DNA from 2 places in the Nocardioides sp. Z40_12 genome. Region 2 is predicted to be linked to the other one. Evidence: riboswitches for the same ligand, from Rfam matches in the RefSeq annotation. Region 2 holds a riboswitch; the other holds the start of a gene.

Evidence for each region. Region 2 has a riboswitch for thiamine pyrophosphate ahead of AC4BG9_RS14250 (thiamine phosphate synthase). Riboswitches for the same ligand answer to the same signal wherever they lie in the genome.
Region 1: another riboswitch for thiamine pyrophosphate. It lies ahead of AC4BG9_RS07375 (thiamine ABC transporter substrate-binding protein); the one in region 2 lies ahead of AC4BG9_RS14250 (thiamine phosphate synthase).

The regions. Positions count from the first base shown of each region.
Region 1 covers NZ_JBZAJA010000003.1:219,798-224,361, forward strand. The annotation lists gene AC4BG9_RS07370 (ABC transporter permease) at 1-1,590, opposite strand, end outside; gene AC4BG9_RS07375 (thiamine ABC transporter substrate-binding protein) at 1,598-2,656, opposite strand; TPP riboswitch at 2,649-2,780, opposite strand; gene AC4BG9_RS07380 (sulfotransferase) at 2,787-3,755, opposite strand; gene AC4BG9_RS07385 (alpha/beta hydrolase) at 3,781-4,564, shown strand, end outside.
Region 2 covers NZ_JBZAJA010000007.1:140,652-145,215, forward strand. The annotation lists gene AC4BG9_RS14230 (ABC transporter substrate-binding protein) at 1-70, shown strand, start outside; gene AC4BG9_RS14235 (ABC transporter permease) at 73-951, shown strand; gene AC4BG9_RS14240 (ABC transporter permease) at 948-1,733, shown strand; gene AC4BG9_RS14245 (ABC transporter ATP-binding protein) at 1,733-2,806, shown strand; TPP riboswitch at 2,891-3,000, shown strand; gene AC4BG9_RS14250 (thiamine phosphate synthase) at 2,998-3,591, shown strand; gene thiO (glycine oxidase ThiO) at 3,588-4,564, shown strand, end outside.

The DNA.
Region 1 (4,564 bases), on a different contig from region 2:
CATCACCAGCGCGGTGGTGGCCGCCAGCACCACGGAGGCGGCCAGGGCCATCCCGTAGTTCATCTGCCCGGGGTGGCCGATCAGCCGGAAGATCACCACCGGCACCGTGGGGCGGTCGTCGCGGGCCAGGAACGAGGTAGCCCCGAACTCGCCCAGCGACGCCGCGAAGGCGAACCCGGTGGCCGCCAGCAGCGGCTTCCACACCACCGGAAGGTCGACGGTGACCCAGGTGCGCACCGGTCCGGCACCCATCGAGGCGGCCGCCTGCCGCAGCCGGTCGTCGACACCGGCGAGCACCGGGACCAGCGTGCGCAGCACCAGGGGCAGGGCCACCAGCGCCTGGGCGATCGGCACCAGCAGCGCCGAGTCGCGCAGGTCGACCGGCGGCCGGTCGAGGGTGATGAGGAAGCCGAAGCCCAGGGTGACCGCGGAGACCCCCAACGGCAGCATGAAGAGGGCGTCCATCCCCGACCTCAGCCGGCGCTCGGTGCGGGTCTGGGAGCGCCGGGTGACCAGCACCGCCAGCAGCAGCCCGAGGAGCAGCGCCATCCAGGTGGCGTCCACCGCGATCCGCAGCGAGTTGACCAGCGCCTCGGTCACCGGGACCAGCAGCGCCCCGTCGTCGCCACGCCCACCCAGGGCGCGGTAGTTGTCCAGGCTCCAGGCGCCGCCGACCCGCAGCGAGCCCAGCACCAGGGTGACCAGCGGGGCGGCGACGAAGGCCAGCAGCAGACCGGTCATCGCCAGCGCCCAGACGTCGTGGCGACCCGGGCGCCGGGCGCGGGCGGTACGCCGGGCGACCGCCGCCGTGGTCGCGCGGAGCCGGCCGGTCACCAGGAGCAACCCGGCCACCACCGCCAGCTGGACGAGCGAGAGGGCGGCCGCCGCCCGCAGGTCGAAGAGGGTGGTGGTCAGGAGGTAGATCTCGGTCTCCACGGTGGCGTAGCGGACCCCGCCGAGGGTGAGCACGATGCCGAACGCGGTCGCGCAGAAGAGGAAGACCACCGACGCCGAGGAGACGATGGCCGGCCGCAGGGCGGGCAGGGTGACCGTGCGCAGCACCTGCCACGGGGGGGCACCGAGGGCCGCAGCGGCCTCGGCCGGGCGCGGGTCGAGGGACTCCCACGCCGCCCCCACCCCGCGCACCACGACGGCGGAGTTGAAGAAGGCCAGGCCCAGCACGATCGCCGCCGGCGTGCCGTCGAGCCCGAGGAAGCCGAGCGGGCCGGACTCCCCGAGCAGCTCCCGGAAGGCGACGCCGACCACCACGGTGGGGAGCACGAACGGCACCAGCAGCGCGGCGCGGACCACCCGGCGCCCCGGCAGGGCGAGCCGGCTGAGCGCGTAGGCGGCCGGCAGCCCGAGCACCAGTGAGAGCAGCGTCCCGGCCAGTGCCGAGCCCACGGTGAAGGAGAGCACCCGCAGCACCCGGGGCCGGCGGAGCACCTCGAGCACCCCGCCGGGGTCGAAGGCGCCGTCGACCCAGAACCCGCGGGCCACCATTCCGGTCACCGGCAGCACGAAGAAGACGCCGAGCACCAGCAGCGGTCCGGCGGAGAGGGCGGCCAGCGCCAGCAGCCGACGGGTCACGGCCCGGTCACCGGGTGGTGAGCTCGGTCCACTCCTGGAGCCACCGCTCGCGGTTGGCCGCGATCTCCTCGGGCGCCACGGTGAACGGCTCGTCGGGCTGGACGGCGTGGGCGGCCCAGGCCTCGGGCAGCTCCACGGAGGCGTCGACCGGGAAGACGTACATCGACTCCGGCAGCGCCTCCTGCACCGACCGGCCGACCAGGAACTCCACCAGCGCCTCGGCCCCCTCGGGGTTGGACGCGCCCGCCAGCACCCCGGCGTACTCGACCTGGCGGAAACAGGTGTCGAGCAGCGCGCTGGTGGTGGAGCGGTTCTTCCCCTCGGGGACGGTGAACGCCGGCGAGGAGTCGTAGGAGAGCACGATCGGGCGGGTGCCGTCCTCGCCGCCCTGGGTGAAGTCGGTGTAGTAGGCGTCGCTCCAGCCGTCGACGATCTTGACGCCGTTGTCGACCAGCGACTGCCAGTAGACGGGCCACTCGTCGCCGTAGGCCGCCACGGTGGCGAGCAGGAAGGACATCCCGACCGAGGAGGTCGAGGCGGCCGGCACCACCATCAGGTCCTGGTACGCCGGCTCGGCGAGGTCCGCCAGCGTCCGCGGCGGCTTCACGTCCCGCTCGGCGAACCAGGTGTCGTCGACGTTGACACAGACGTGGCCCACGTCGACCGGGGTAAGCCGGTCGGCCCCCTCGGGCAGCGCGAACTCCTCGGCGCCGGCCGGCAGCGGGGCCTCGAAGGGGGCGAAGACACCCTCGGCGAGCACGCGGGAGGCGAAGGTGTTGTCGATGCCGAAGGCGGCGTCCCCGAGCGGGTTCTCCTTGGTCAGCCCGAGCTTGGCGCTCAGGGAGCCGGCGTCGCCGGAGGCCCGGACGATCAGGTCGAGGTCGTGCCGCTCGCTGAACTCCTCGATCAGCTCCTCGGGCAGCTGGAAGGACTCGTGGGTGACCAGGATGACCCGGTCACGCTCGTCCGCGCCGGCGGTGTCGTCGTTGTCGTCGCCGAGGGCGCTGCAGCCGGCCGTGACCGCGCTCAGCACCGCCACGGACGCGAGGAGGGCATGGGTCTTCACTTCTCTGACTCCCTTCGCCGGTGCTAACCGGTGCAGGTTCGGAGGGTCTGCGGCTCTCTCCGCACTCTCAGCACATGGATGTCGTCGACGCGTCGCGACACCGGGTGCTCCCCTGTCTGGTCCGGCGATACTACCGGTAGCCGAAGCGGCGCAGCACCGGCCAGGACAGGGCGGTCACCAGGCGCCTGTCGCGCGTCGTCATCTCGGTGCGCCACTCCTCGTCGGCCCGCAGCTCGGTGCGGCCGGTCCGGAAGCGCATCGGGTTTCCCGCCACCGAGTGGCAGGGCCCCAGCTCGACCTCGTGCGGCCCGAGCAGCGGGAGGGCGGGGCTGCCCGGCAGCCCGAGGGCCTGCCAGCTCGCGGCCACCGCCCCGGCCGGGTCGGCGACCAGGTCCTCGTAGCGCAGCCGGGCCAGCGGGGCGCCCCGCCAGGGGAGGGCCTGCACGGTCAGGTTGCCCGAGACCCACAAGGCGGTGCTCCGGGCCGGGGAGAAGCGGGGCATCGGCTCGCCGCCCGCCTCCGGGCGGGCCACGGTCTTGGCCCAGGAGTACGCCACCCCGCGCGGGTCGCGGAGCACGTGCAGCACCCGCAGGTCCAGGTCGGGCAGGTGGCTGAGGGTCACGGCGGTGGGGATCTCCTTGCTGGAGTCCACCAGGACCCGGGCGCCCCCCGCCACCTCGCGCGCGGCAGCGTAGACGGCGCGGTAGTGCCCGGCGTAGTCGAGCACCGCGCGGCGGGTGGCCGGCGACGGGTGGCGGCGCAGCGTGCGGGGCAGCCGGCGCTGCCGGTCGACCTGCTCCTTGAGGTGGGCCACCCGGTCGACGTCGACCCGCCCCCAGCCGCCGAAGGCCCGCTCCCCGACCGCAGTCCAGAACGGGCAGGCCGAGAACGCCGCGCCGCAGGCGCACAGCTCGTCGCGGCGCACACCGCGCTCCCAGAGGTGGACCACCTCACCGAGCAGGGTCACCCCGTCGAGCTCTCCCAGCAGCCGCTCCAGCAGCGTCGAGCCGCTGCGGCCCCAGCCGGCGAGGTAGAGCACCAGCGGGTCCGGCACGGCTGCCGCGGGACCCTCGGACGGCGTGCTGGACGGCTCGGTCATGGTGGCCTGAGCCTAGGGTGCGACCGTGACCCGCGTCCCGCACTCCGAGCTCTTCCGTCCAGGCCCCGGCCCCAGCCGCCGGCACCGGCTGCTGGCCTGGGCGCTGCCCCGGGTGCGGCGTACCGGCGAGCTCGTCGACGCCGAGCAGGAGCGGGCCGCCGTCGAGCGCCGCCACCGGGACCGCAGCCCGGCGCTGCCGACCATGCTGGTGCCGCGCTTCGACCGGCGCTTCCGTGTGGCCCGCGACGACTCGGCCGGCTACCCGACCTGGGTGGTGACGCCGCGCCGGCCCGACCACGCGGCCGGCCGGCCGACGCTGCTCCACCTGCACGGCGGCGGCTACGCCCACCCGCTGGACCCCTTCCACCTGCGGTGGCTGTGCCGGCTCGCCGCGACCACCGGGGCCCGGCTGGTGCTGCCCGACTACCCGCTGGCGCCCCGGCACACCTGGCGCGACTCGTTCGCGGCGACCACCGCCCTGGCGACCCGCTGGGCGCGGGAGGCCGCCGCGACCGGGGGCGAGCTGGTGCTGGGCGGCGACTCCGCGGGCGGCGGCTACGCGCTGGCGGTGGCGCAGGCGATGCGCGACGCCGGAGGGCCCGTGGCCGCCCGGCTGGTCCTCGTCTCCCCCTGGGTCGACCTGGCCGACACCACGCCGGAGGAGACCGCGCTGGCCAGCCGGGACGACCCGTGGCTCTTCGTGGGCAAGACCCGCGCCTACGCCCGGTGGTGGGCGGGCGGCGAGGAGGACCTGACCCGGCCCGAGGTCTCGCCCGCGCTCGGCTCGCTGGCCGGCCTGCCGCCGGCCC
Region 2 (4,564 bases):
GCCCACCGACAAGGAGTCCGAGCAGATGGCGGCCTACCTGGCCGACAACTGGGCCAAGGCCGTCGGCTGACGGTGAGCACCCACGTCTCCACCTCGACGGGTCGGCGCTTCGGCGTCGGCCCGTCGGTGGGTCTGCTGCCGTTCCTGGTCTTCGTCACCGCGTTCCTGGTCGTCCCCACGATCACCGTGGTCGTCGGCGCCTTCCAGGACACCGACGGCGGCTTCTCCACCGAGAAGATCGAGGCGCTGGGCGGCGAGACCGCCCTGCGTGCGCTGTGGCAGAGCGTGGTGCTCTCCGCCTCCTCCGCTGCCATCGGCGCGGTGCTGGGCGCGGTGCTCACCTACCTGGTGGTCAGCTCGCCGCCCGCCTCGTTGGTGCGCCGGGTGGTGACCTCGATCTGCAGCGTGCTCGCCCAGTTCGGCGGGGTCACGCTGGCCTTCGCGTGGATGGCGACGCTGGGCTTCGGGGGCCTGCTCACCAATCTGCTGGCCGACGTCTTCGGGATGGACGCGACCGGCTCCGGCTGGCTCTACGACCTGCCCGGGCTGATCCTGGTCTACACCTACTTCCAGATCCCGCTGATGGTGATCGTCTTCCTCCCCGCCATGGAGGGACTGCGCCCGCAGTGGCGCGAGGCGGCCGTCAACCTCGGCGCCAACACCCGGCAGTACTGGACCCAGGTGGGCTTCCCGCTGCTGCTCCCGGCCTTCCTGGGCTCGGCGCTGCTGCTCTTCGCCAACGCGTTCGCCGCCTACGCGACCGCGGCCGCCCTGGTCAGCCAGGGCGCCCCGATCACCCCGCTGCTGATCCGCTCCGCGCTGACCAGCGAGGTGGTCCTGGGCCAGGCCAACTTCGCCTTCGCCCTGGCGCTCCAGATGATCCTGGTGGTGGTGGTCGTGATGATCGGCTACGCGCTGCTGCTGCGTCGTACCTCGAGGTGGCTCAAGTGACGGCCGGGCGCGTGGCCGGCCGCGTGGTGCGCGGCCTGCTGATCGCGGCCTTCGCGACGTTCTTCCTGCTGCCCCTGGTGGCGCTGCTCGACTTCAGCACCAAGGTGCGCGGCGGCGGCCGCTCGGGCGAGGCGTGGCGCGGCCTGCTCGACGACCCGACGATGTCCCAGGCCATCGTGACCAGCCTGGTGCTCGCCGCGCTGACCGTGGTCGGCATGGTCGTGCTGCTGGTCCCGACGATGGTCTGGGTGCGCCTGCGGGTGCCCCGCGCCTCCCGGCTGGTGGAGTTCCTCTGCCTGCTGCCGCTGACCATCCCGGCGCTGGTGATCGTGGTCGGCAGCTCCAACGTCTACAGCTGGCTGCGCTACGTCTTCGGCGAGACCTCGCTGGTGCTGGCCTTCTCCTACGTCGTGCTGGTGCTGCCCTACGCCTACCGCGCGATCGACGCCTCGCTCGCCGCCCTCGACGTGAGCACCCTCTCCGAGGCCGCCCGCTCGCTGGGCGCCGGGTGGTGGACGGTGATCGTCCGGGTGGTGCTGCCCAACATCTGGCCCGGCGTGCTGGGTGCCGCGTTCATCTCGATCGCGCTGGTGCTGGGCGAGTACACCTTCGCCTCGCTCCTCAACTACGAGACCCTGCCGGTCGCGATCGTGCTGCTGGGCAAGAGCGACGCCCAGACCTCGATGGCGGCCGCGCTCGCCTCGATCCTCTTCGCAGCGGTCCTGCTGCTGCTCCTCTCCCTCTTCGACCGCGGTCGACGCACCATGTCCGGAGGCAAGTGATGTCCCAGGTGACCCAGGCCACCTCCAGCGCCACCCCCCAGAGCGGCCTGGCCGTCGAGCTGTCGGGGCTGCACCGCCACTACGGCGACGTGCGGGCCCTGGACGGCCTCGACCTGCGCATCGAGCCGGGTGAGATGGTCGTGCTGCTCGGTCCCTCGGGCTGCGGCAAGACGACCGCGCTGCGGATCCTGGCCGGACTGGAGGCTCAGGACTCCGGCACCGTCACCGTCGGCGGGCGCGACGTCAGCCGGGTACCGGCCAACAAGCGGGACATGGGGATGGTCTTCCAGGCCTACAGCCTCTTCCCGCACCTGACCGTCCTGGAGAACGTGGCCTTCGGCCTCAAGATGCGCGGCCGCGGGCGCAAGGAGCGGCGGGACCGGGCCGGCGACATGCTCGACCTGGTGGGCCTGGGCCAGCACAAGGCGCGCTACGCCCACCAGCTCTCCGGTGGTCAGCAGCAGCGGGTGGCGCTGGCCCGCGCCCTTGCCGTGGAGCCCTCGGTGCTGCTGCTCGACGAGCCGCTCTCGGCGCTGGACGCCAAGGTCCGGGTGCAGCTGCGCGACGAGATCCGCAAGGTCCAGCTCGACGTCGGCACCACCACCCTCTTCGTCACCCACGACCAGGAGGAGGCGCTCGCGGTGGCCGACCGGGTCGGGGTGATGAACGCCGGCCGTCTCGAGCAGCTGGCCCCGCCGGCCGAGCTCTACTCCGCGCCCGCGACGGCCTTCGTCGGGGAGTTCGTGGGGCTCTCCAACCGGGTGCCGGCGACCGTCGAGTCGGGCCACGCCAACGTGCTGGGTCAGCGGGTGCCGGTGCTCGACGGATCGGCCACGGGCCAGGGCCTGGCGCTGGTGCGCCCCGAGTCGCTGGAGCTGACCGCCGATCCGGAGGGGAGCGCCACCGTGGTCTCGGTGGGCTTCCTCGGGCCGGTCTCGCGGGTCCACGTCGCCCTGCCCGACGGGCCCGAGCTGGTCGCCCAGCTCGCCAGCTCGGAGGCCTCCGGGCTGCGCCCGGGCGACCGCGTCGCGCTGGGCGTGAATCCGGCGCCGGTGCTGGTCGTCGGCGCCTGAGGGCGCACCGGCCGCCGGGCGCGGCCGCCGGCCGGCCGCGGTCACCACTCTGGACACCTGCTCGGGACCTTGGCTATCGTCGCTGACGTCCACCACGGGAGCCTGCGGCAGCGGGCTGAGAGGGAGCTGAGCCGCTCCGACCGTAGAACCTGATCCGGGTCATGCCGGCGAAGGAAGCGTCAGGAGTCCAGGTGTTGCTGCCCCGTCTGTTCTGCCTCGTGTCCGCCAGGGACGACCTCTCCCTGCTTCCCGACCTCGCCGCGGCCGGCGTCGACGGCTTCCAGGTGCGAGAGAAGACCGGCACCGACCGGGAGGTCCTCGACCTGACCCGGACGGTGGTGGGCGCGGTGCGCCCGGCGGGTGCCCGGGTGGTCGTCGACGACCGGCTCGACGTCGCCCTCGCGGCCGGGGCCGACGGCGTCCACCTCGGTGCCGACGACCTGCCCGTGGCCGCCGCCCGCCGGGTCGCCCCCGACCTGCTCGTGGGTGCCACCTGCCGCAGCCGCGACGACGTGCTGCGGGCCGCGGCCGCGGGGGCGTCCTACGCCGGCTTCGGGCCGGTCTGGTCGAGCTCGAGCAAGAGCGGCATCCCCGACCCGCTCGGGGCCTTCGCACTCACCTGGGCGACGGGCGTGCTGCCGCTGGTCGCCATCGGCGGGGTGGACGCCGGGCGCGCGGCCCGGGCGCGCGGGGCGGGGGCGCACGGGGTCGCGGTGATCGCCGGGATCTGGGCCTCGCGGGATCCGGTGGCGGCGGCCAAGGAGCTGGTGGCGGCCCTCGCGTGAGCCTGCGGGTGCGAGTCCTCGGGGCCGGGATCATCGGGCTCGCCTGCGCCGAGGAGCTGGCGAACCGCGGTCACCGGGTCACGGTGCAGGACCCGGTGCCGGGGAGCGGAGCGTCCTGGGCGGCCGCCGGGATGCTCTGCCCGGCGGGGGAGACCTGGCACGGGGAGACCGACCTGCTCACGGCCGGGCGCCGGTCGGCGCGGCTCTGGCCGGGGCTGGCCGGCCGGCTGGGGCTGAGGCTGCAGACGGCCGGCACGCTGCTGGTGGGCCACGACGCCGGGGACCTCCAGGAGCTCGCCCGGCAGGCCGGGCTGCTCGAGGCCCTCGGGGAGCCGGTGGAGGAGCTGGACCGGGTGGCGCTCCGGGCCGCCGAGCCCTGCCTGGGCCGCAGCGCCGGAGGGTTCCGGCTGCCCGCCGACCTCGCCGTCGACCCGCGGGCCGTCATGGCCGCCCTGCGGCGGCGGCTCGGCGAGGCGCTGGTCCCCGGCGAGTGGCACCTCGACCGGGAGCCCGCCCCCGGACCCGACCACGACGCGGTCGTGGTGGCGACCGGGTCGCGGCTGCCGACGCCGTTCGCCGGGCTGGTCCGCGGGGTGCGCGGCGAGGTGCTGCGGGTGCGCAGCGCGGACCCGCCGCGTCACGTGGTGCGCGGCCTGGTGCGCGGGCGGGCGGTCTACCTGGTGCCGCGCCCGGACGGCGAGGTGGTGGTCGGCGCGACCGCCGAGGAGCACGACACCGGCCCGGAGGTGACCGCGGGCGGGGTGCACGGCCTGCTCGACGCGGGCCGCGCACTCCTTCCGGCGCTCGACCGGGCGACCTGGCTGGAGGCGGTGGCCCGGGACCGTCCCGGCACCCGCGACAACCGGCCGCTGGTCGGCCCCACCCCCCTGCCGGGGGTGTTGCTGGCCGCCGGCCACCACCGTCACGGCGTGCTGCTGGCCCCGCTGACCGCGCGCCTGGTCGCCGACCACCT